Regions from separate parts of the Bacteroides parvus genome, predicted to be linked through region 1. Evidence: riboswitches for the same ligand, from Rfam matches in the RefSeq annotation. Region 1 holds a riboswitch; the other holds the start of a gene.
What was found. Region 1 has a riboswitch for thiamine pyrophosphate ahead of thiS (sulfur carrier protein ThiS). Riboswitches for the same ligand answer to the same signal wherever they lie in the genome.
Positions count from the first base shown of each region.

Region 1 (4,659 bases):
ACTGGTCTTTCCAGCGGAATTCATAACGTGCTTTGCTCAGTGCATTGTCACGCACTTGTGCTCCGGGATGCCCTTTTGCCAGGTCGGCGGCATGGGCGGCTATCTTATAGGTGATGACACCTACACGCACATCCTCCTTATCGGGCAGCGCCAGATGCTCTTTGGGGGTGACATAACAGAGCATGGCCGTACCCAGCCAACCTATCTGTGCCGCGCCGATGGCAGACGTAATATGGTCGTAACCCGGTGCGATGTCCGTCACGATGGGGCCGAGCGTATAGAAAGGCGCATCGTGGCATTTTTCTATCTGGCGCTCCATATTCTCCTTAATCTTGTGCATGGGCACGTGGCCAGGACCTTCGATGAAAGCCTGCACATTCTTGTCCCAAGCACGCAGCACAAGCTCGCCCATCGTGTCGAGTTCTGCAAACTGCGCTTCATCGTTGGCATCGTGCGTAGACCCCGGACGCAGCCCGTCTCCCAAAGAGATGGCAACGTCATACTGTGCCAGAATGTCGCAAATGTCATCAAAGTGTTCGTAAAGGAAACTCTCGCGGTCGTGCACTAGGCACCATTTGCTCATGATGCTGCCGCCACGGCTCACGATACCGCACAACCTTTTCTCGGCCAGATGCACATTATGGCGGCGTATACCGGCATGGATGGTGAAGTAGTCCACTCCCTGCTCGCATTGTTCAATCAAGGTGTCGCGGTAGATTTCCCAGGTGAGGTCCTCCACCTTGCCGTTCACTTTCTCCAATGCCTGGTAGATGGGGACAGTACCTACCGGAACGGGACAGTTACGGATAATCCATTCGCGCGTTTCGTGGATATTCTCTCCGGTGGAGAGGTCCATCAGCGTGTCGCCGCCCCATTTACAGCTCCATAAAGCCTTTTCCACCTCTTCTTCAATGCCGGAAGTGGTGGCGGAGTTTCCGATATTGGTATTTATCTTCACCAGGAAGTTACGGCCTATAATCATCGGCTCTGCTTCGGGATGGTTGATGTTGGCAGGAAGCAGGGCGCGTCCGGCAGCAATCTCCCGGCGTACAAATTCCGGTGTGATGTGCGTCTCTATTCCCAGCTCCGCGCAGTTCATGTTCTCGCGAATCGCCACATACTCCATTTCAGGCGTGATGATACCTTGCTTGGCATAGTACATCTGTGTACAGCATTTTCCTTGAAGGGCACGGTAGGGCAGGGTGATGTGCTCAAAGCGCAGAGAATCGAGTGACCTGTCGTCGCGGCGCATGCGCCCGTACTCCGACGTTATTTCGGAAAGTTGCTCCACATCGCCGCGTTTCAGTATCCACGGTTCGCGCAGGCGGGGCAGCCCTTTCTTTAAATCCACTTCGACGGCAGGGTCGCTGAACGGTCCGCTGGTATCATACACATACACTTCAAGATTCGGGGTAATCACCTTTTCTCCATCTATGAAGTTCGTACTGGGCACTTGTTCCACTTTACGCATAGCTACGCGCAATTCGGGAAACAAGGTGCCCGGCAAATATACTTTCTCGGAACGGGGGAATTTTATCTTCTGGTTCATTGCATTGTCAGTTTTATAGGTTCAAGAATGCTGTCAGCGGTGAGCTGGCTTCCGCAACAAAATTATCGGCTTGTGCGCCCAGACCTGCTTCGTATGCCATGCGTCCTGCCTCTACAGCCTGCTTGAACGCTACCGTCATGGCCACGGGGTCGCCCGCTACGGCAATGGCGGTATTCACCAGGCAAGCCGACGCGCCCATTTCCATAGCCTCTGCCGCATGGCTCGGGGCACCGATACCGGCATCCACCACTACGGGGATATTGGCTTGCTCAATGATTATCCTCAAGAAATCCCTTGTCTGCAGTCCTTTGTTTGTGCCGATAGGAGCACCCAGCGGCATGACGGTGGCGGCACCTGCCTCTTCCAGTCTCTTGCACAGTGTGGGGTCTGCCTGACAATAGGGCAGTACTACGAAGCCCAATTTGACCAGTTCCTCCGTGGCTTTCAACGTCTCCACAGAATCCGGCAACAGATAGCGGGGGTCGGGGTGTATCTCCAGTTTCAGCCAGTTCGTGCCAAAAGCCTCACGCGCCATCTGTGCGGCAAAAACAGCTTCTTCGGCATTGCGCACGCCGGAGGTATTGGGCAGAAGCTGAATGCCGGGATGTTGTATATGCACCAGCATATCATCTTCCTTATTGTCCAGTTCAATTCGTTTCATTGCCACCGTCACCATTTCCGTGCCGGATGCCAAGATGGATTGTTCCATCACTTCGTCGGAATGGAACTTTCCGGTTCCTAAAAACAGGCGAGAGTTGAACTCACGTCCCGCAATCACTAATTTTTCCATGTCAGTAGTGTTATATTAATTTTTCGTTCTTTACTTTTTCCCCTGCTTCTTCATTCTTTATTAAAGAAATGATTCTCCGCATCTCGTCTGCCGGACTATCGGCATGCAGCACCGTGCCGGATAGGGCAATTCCGCTGACTCCCGTCTGCATAATGGCGGGAATGTCTGCAATGGTAATTCCTCCGATGGCAACCATGGGCAGGCATACGTTCTCCTCCCGCATCCGGTTGACGATGGCGGCATAGCCTTCCAATCCTAATATCGGGCTTAGGTTCTTCTTGGTGGTGGTGTAGCGGAAAGGGCCGCAGCCTATGTAGTCGGCACCAGCTTTGTAGTGTTGCTGTACATCCTCAAAAGTATTGGCGGTACCGCCTATAATGTACTCCGCGCCCAGAATCCGGCGTGCGTCGGCTATGGGCATGTCTTTCTTTCCAAGATGTACGCCGTCGGCACGCAGCTTCTTTACCAGTTCCACATGGTCGTCAATGATGAAGGTCGCACCGTATTGTCGGCAAAGAGCCTGCACCTCTAAGGCTACGGGTTCTATCGTTTCCACCGGGGTGTCTTTCATGCGCAGTTGCACCCAGCGGCAACCGCCCTCAAGAGCCATGCGTGCAGCATCCAGGTACGAATATCGCTCCGTATAGTGCGTGATGAACTGCATTCCTCCGTTTTTCAGCCTCTCGTCCTTCATCTTCCTCACCCTCCGCAAGCCGCTTTGATAATGATGATGGACATGTATTCCCTCAGGGCGCATTTTGTCCATTCCGTGCGAAATACAATATGGTTGTCTACGGCCACGGCAATGCCTTGCACCGGTAGGGCAAGTTCCTCGATAAGTTGTGAAAGGGTAGTGGCGCCGGTTTTCACTTCCTTGTTGTTGACCAATACTTTCATTTTTCTGTTCATTAAGAAATAAAACAATGGAAGTAAATACAAAGAAGCGTCTTTACGGCAAGTTTAGTGAAGAAAAAAATATCCAATTCCTACGGCAGTACTAACTGCATCAGGTTCGAGGGTATAATCTCAGCCCGTCAGGGCACCCCTTTGTCTTTACGGCAACAAAGGTAAGGGAAAATCGGAAATAAAAAACAAAAGGAAGCTTTTTTTCTCCCTGTCTCTGACTTTTCTTTTCCTTACCATCTCCGTACCTATACAGACGTAGCAGATAGAGAAGAGATTACAAGAGGAAAGTAAAGCTCTTTAAAAAGAAAGGCTGCCTCTCCGAAGAAAGACAGCCTTGAAGATATACTATACACAAAGAATTATGCAATCCCGTGAGCCGTTGCTTCCGGTGCAATTTTCTTGATAAGACCTTGCAGCACTGCACCAGGACCGCACTCTGTGAAGTCCGTAGCACCATCGGCAACCATGTTCTTCACTGTTTGCGTCCAACGTACCGATGCTGTCAGCTGAGCCACCAGATTCTTCTTGATTTCTGCCGGGTCAGTATGAGGCATAGCGTCTACATTCTGATATACGGGGCACTTCGGAGCATGGATTTCTGTTGCATTGATGGCTGCTTCCAGTTCCACTTTGGCAGGGTCCATCAATGGAGAGTGGAATGCACCGCCTACCTTCAACGGTAAGGCGCGCTTGGCACCTGCAGCCTTCATCAGTTCGCAAGCCTTGTTGATACCTTCTATGGAACCGGAAATTACAATCTGTCCCGGGCAATTATAGTTGGCTGCCACGCAAACTTCACCTTCGGCACTTACCTGGGCGCAGATTTCCTCAACCTTTTCATCCGGCAGGGCAATTATGGCTGCCATAGTGGAGGGCTGTGCTTCGCAAGCCTTTTGCATAGCCATGGCACGGGCATACACCAGTTTCAGACCATCTTCAAAGCTCAGTGCACCGGCAGCAACCAAAGCGGAGAACTCGCCCAGTGAGTGACCGGCGGTCATCTCCGGCTTAAAGTCATCGCCCATGCAGAGGGCGGAAATAACGGAATGAAGGAATACGGCAGGTTGGGTAACTTTAGTCTGGCGCAGGTCTTCATCTGTACCGTTGAACATAATATCAGTAATACGATACCCGAGGATATCATTTGCTTTCTCAAAAAGTTCCTTGGCTAATGCCGAATTTTCGTACAGGTCCTTTCCCATGCCAACGAATTGGGCACCTTGACCCGGAAATACAAATGCTTTCATATTTACTCGTTTTTTAGTGTTTAAATAAAAAGTGCTGCAAAGGTAGAGGTTTTTCTGATATTCACCGCACAAACGGATGTTTTTTGTGCAATACCCTTACTTTAAGGAGGAAGCTAAAATACAATATGTATGCTTGGGTCTTCTGTGATATCCGGATACTGAAATAC
Region 1 is NZ_CP084680.1:3,151,686-3,156,344, forward strand. It holds gene thiC (phosphomethylpyrimidine synthase ThiC) at 1-1,549, opposite strand, end outside; gene JXR92_RS12845 (thiazole synthase) at 1,563-2,339, opposite strand; gene JXR92_RS12850 (thiamine phosphate synthase) at 2,350-3,033, opposite strand; gene thiS (sulfur carrier protein ThiS) at 3,039-3,236, opposite strand; TPP riboswitch at 3,306-3,396, opposite strand; gene fabD (ACP S-malonyltransferase) at 3,605-4,492, opposite strand.

Region 2 (4,659 bases), 1.5 Mb from region 1:
TAGTCGTGGTCGGGGTTCAGTTCGCCGATATAGTTCTTTACCCAAAGCACTTTTCCAAAGTGGTCGCCGTCATAGCGATTCAGTGCACCGCCTAGCGAGGCATGCAGACGGTCGGCTTTGTAGCTTACGGAGAAGATTCCACCGCCAAACCAGTTGTCCATTGCCTTCTTGCGGATAAGGTCGCTTACTTCTACCTTGCCGCCATTGTATTCGAAAGGCGACATGCCGTACTCTGTCAACGAGCGTTCGCCTTTATATTCCTGGTAGTACCCGTCGCCTTTGGTGTAATGCAGGCCGATATTCAGATTCCATTGCGAGGTGAAATTGTGGTTGAACAGCAACTGGTAATTCTTCTGCGTATAGTTGTCGGTCTGGTCGTCATAGAAATGCAGTGCACCTCCTTCGTCCGTGAGGTAATGCTTCTCGCCGTTGTCGTCTTTATAATATTCTTTGCTGTATACATGGCCGTCCCGGTCGGTGGCGTACATGAATCCGCAGGAATTGTAACGCCGTCCGTAACGTTCCATCTCCTCCTTGCTGGCATAGTTCCATGCGTGGTAAGTGCGCTCTTTGCCGGCAAAGGTTATCAGTTTGACGGAGGTATTGTCATTGTAGTATCCTCCTTGCAGATAATAGGAGTTCAGTCCCACAGATGCCCGGTCTATATACCCGTCCGTACTGATGTTGGAGAGCCGCGCATCGAACGACCAATGATTGTTGATGAGTCCCGTTCCCACTTTCACCGTCTCCTTGTGCGTATGGAAGGAGCCGTAGGAACCGTTGAATTCTGCATAGGGTTTCATGGAGAAATCACCCGTCTGCATGTTGATGCTGGCACCGAAAGCTCCTGCACCGTTCGTTGAGGTACCAGCTCCGCGTTGCACCTGCATGTCCTTGACGGAGGAGGCGAAGTCCGGCAGGTTGACCCAGAATACCGTGTGACTCTCCGCGTCGTTGATGGGAATACCGTTGGCGGTGACGTTGATGCGTGTGCCGTCTGTTCCGCGGACTCTCAGCGTGGTGTAACCCACCCCGGCACCGGCATCGCTGGTAGTAATGGCGGAGGGTGTCATACTCAACAGATACGGCAGGTCTTGTCCGAAATTCTGTTTTTTCAGTTGTTCTTTGCCTATATTGGTGAATGCCACCGGTGTGCTGTTTGTGGCACGTGTGGAGATGACTTCCACTTCCTGCAGGTTTATCACCCGCAGGCTGTCTTGTTCTTGTGCCTGCGCACAGACACCCAGTGCTGCCGTCAGGAGGCAGACCGCCATTGCATGTCTCTTCATTTGCAATTGTTTCGTTTAGATGAATACAGAAAAGGGGAACTTTTCTTCTTTTCCCTCCGCCGGCATTACCCGGATCAGGTTAATGGGTATGATCTCAGCCCGTCGTATTAGGGCACCCCTTAGTTGAAATCGGGGCAAAGGTAGGAGTTTTCGTCGAAAGTGGCAAGTTAAGTGAACGAAACTCAGAGTTATTTGTTAATTTTGTAGCATTAATTTTAAAAAAAGAATATAGTTATGTTATCATCTTTATTCATGGCAGCCTTTGCTGCCCAAGTTGCTGACGATGGTTTCAGCAAACTGCAGATATTCCTTCAGCAATTGATAGATTGGGGCGTAAGTGCCGGTGGACGTATTATTGGAGCTGTCATCATCTTTGTGGTAGGACGGTTCTTGATTTCCTTTCTTAGGAAAATGCTGGCGAGGTTATTGGCAAAAAGACATGTGGATGCCAGTATCCAGAGCTTTGTGAAAAGTTTAGTCAATATCTTGCTGACCATTCTGCTGATTATTGCCGTTATCGGCAAATTGGGAGTGGAAACTACTTCATTTGCAGCTTTGTTGGCATCTGCCGGTGTGGCTATCGGTATGGCACTTTCCGGAAACTTGCAGAACTTTGCGGGTGGATTGATTGTACTGTTGTTCCGTCCTTTCAAGGTAGGCGACTGGATTGAAAGCCAGGGAGTGTCCGGAACGGTACGTGAGATTCAAATCTTCCATACGATTCTGACCACAGCCGACAATAAGGTAATCTATATACCTAACGGTGCGTTGAGCAGTGGTACAGTGACTAATTACAGCCGTGAGGATACGCGTCGTGTAGATTGGGTGATCGGTGTAGAATATGGTGAGAACTATGACAAGGTAGAGAGCACCGTGCGTCGTATCATCTCCGAAGACAGCCGTATCTTGAATACTCCCGAGCCGTTTGTGGCTCTTCATGCCCTGGATGCCAGCAGTGTGAATGTGGTGATTCGTGTTTGGGTGAAGAGCGGAGACTACTGGGGCGTTTATTTTGATATGAACAAGAAGATTTACTCCGTATTCAACGAGGAAGGTATCGACTTCCCATTCCCGCAGTTGACGGTGCATCAGGCGAAAGACTGAGTGGGCTACAAGTTTCAATTTATTAGCTATCAGCCACTATAAGTTACGGGCTACAAGTTGTCCTGCATTATCATACTGCAGGACAACTTGTAGCCCGTAACTTAATAGTAGTCGGTAACTCCGTAGTTTATTTATAACTTAATTCTGCCTCTATTTCTTCGCAGACATCTTGTTCCAGGTTGAGCAGCTGATTGATTTCTTTTCGTTTTTCCAAATCCGTGAAATAGCTCTCCACTACTGCATAGATGTTGAAGCCGGTTGTGGAACCCGCAGCCAAATCCAATGACTCAACCATTTTCTCTACTGCTTGATGAATGCGTTTCTTACTGATAAAATGCAGTTCATTACTATGAATTAAGCTCTTTTCCATGATATTTTCTGTTTTAGTTATTGTAGTTATAACATTCTATCAAGCAAGTTAGTTCATGTAGATTGAACAGACTTGACAGTCGACCGAACGATATTTCTTTTTATATTTGCCAAAAATATAAGCGCGGCAATGAAAGAACTGTTTATAAAAATACTCCGTTTTCTGATGTTTGTACTGGTCGTAGCTTTGGGCTGCATCGGATATAACATCTATGAAGATACGTTGGCTGCTGTGTGGATACCCGTAGGGGTAGGACTTGTGGTGGCAGTCGTTACACTTCCTCTATATAAAAAATGGATATGGCTGACAACGATGGAGCAAAAGGCAGTGAATATATTGTGTCATGTGGTGTGCGTGGGTGTCATCAGTTGTTCGCTTTTTCTGGTAGGAAATTATCAGATGGCGGCTCCTGCTTCGACAAAGGAGGTGACGGTCACCGTACTTGAGAAGCTGATAAAAGAACATGAAAAGAGACGTAAAGTAGGCAAGCATCGTTATGTGTCGGACGGAGTACGTAAGGAGTATTACTTAAAGGTGGCTTTCGAGGATGGAGCGATAGAGACCTTGCATGTTTCCACAGCCACATACAACAAAGCACGAAAAGACAAACCGAAAGTCTTGACTTTGCAGAAAGGAGCTTTCGGATTGCCGGTGATAACGAAGGGGTTATAGTTCTAATTCCCCCATGCAAGACATCAGATGAGGAACAGAATGCTCTTCTTAAAGATTTCTGCGTACAAAATGTCCGTCAATCCAAATGGTGGCATGGTGTCCTTTGAATTTCAGTAATACATAATTGGGATCTGTCGGGCCTTTGCTGAAGTGTGCGCTGAACCACTCTTGCCACATTTCCTGCTTGGTGGCTTCGTCTTCTATAATCTCCACCTCACCGGTGAGCACTACGCTGTTTCCTTTTTCCTGAAAGCACAAACCTGCTTTCGGATTGGCTGCAAACTCCTTTGTTTTAAGACTGTCTTTGCCGGTCGCCAACCATACGGTTGTGGCCCCTTCCGACTTGATGTTGCTCATTGGAACGGGGCGGGGATATCCCTCTTGGTTGATGGAAGTGATGACGACGGTTTCGCATCTTGCCAAGATTTCTGCTGCTTTCTCGATTAATGTTGCCATATTGGATGTTTTTATTGATTTGATTGCTGCAAATATAGGCATGGTAATAGGAAGAGCTATTGTAAAAAATCGACTTTTATGTTTTCACATAACTCAAAGTCCCTTCTTCCAATGGAGCGGAAGTGAGAAGCTGGCTTGGCGCGTTGCCGGACATCTTTTTGATTTCTTTTGAGAGATGGGAAACATCATAATATCCTGCTTTGATGGCAACGGACAGCAGATTGTCGAAAGAGGTACTTCGCAACAAGTCTACAGCATGTTTGAACTTCATAATCCGACTGTACTCTTTGGGTGTAAGTCCGGTGTGCTGCTTGAATTTCCGTTCGAAATGGCGTTGGCATAGGCAAGTCTCCTCCGCTAACCGGAGGAGTGACAAGTCACCCTTGCATCGATTGATTTGCTGTATGGCGAACAGCATGCTCCGTTCTGCTTTTGGACTGTATCGGCATAAGGCTTGAAGCAGGAAGTTTTCAATAAAGACCAGGTGCTCTTGAATGGTTCCCAGTTCGCCCAGTCTCTCTGCAAAAGAGTGGGTAAAGAGGCTTGTAAGCTCATCGGCGTTTAACCGTAAGTTGGTGAGCTCCTGCAAAGGGAGGTCCATGAAGCGAAGTATTCCGCAAGGCAGAAAACGGATTCCCAGCATATGGATTGTTACCGTATGGGTCACCAATTCAGAATATTTGGTCATGGCTCCAATGAAGTAGGCATGGTAGGGCTGCATAACGAGGCTGTCGTGTACGGCCTTAGGAGCTTCACCCAACGTGAATA
Region 2 is NZ_CP084680.1:1,658,659-1,663,317, forward strand. It holds gene JXR92_RS06595 (TonB-dependent receptor) at 1-1,289, opposite strand, end outside; TPP riboswitch at 1,323-1,419, opposite strand; gene JXR92_RS06600 (mechanosensitive ion channel family protein) at 1,524-2,393, shown strand; gene JXR92_RS06605 (hypothetical protein) at 2,521-2,763, opposite strand; gene JXR92_RS06610 (hypothetical protein) at 2,893-3,435, shown strand; gene JXR92_RS06615 (pyridoxamine 5'-phosphate oxidase family protein) at 3,484-3,891, opposite strand; gene JXR92_RS06620 (helix-turn-helix transcriptional regulator) at 3,968-4,659, opposite strand, start outside.
Region 2: another riboswitch for thiamine pyrophosphate. It lies ahead of JXR92_RS06595 (TonB-dependent receptor); the one in region 1 lies ahead of thiS (sulfur carrier protein ThiS).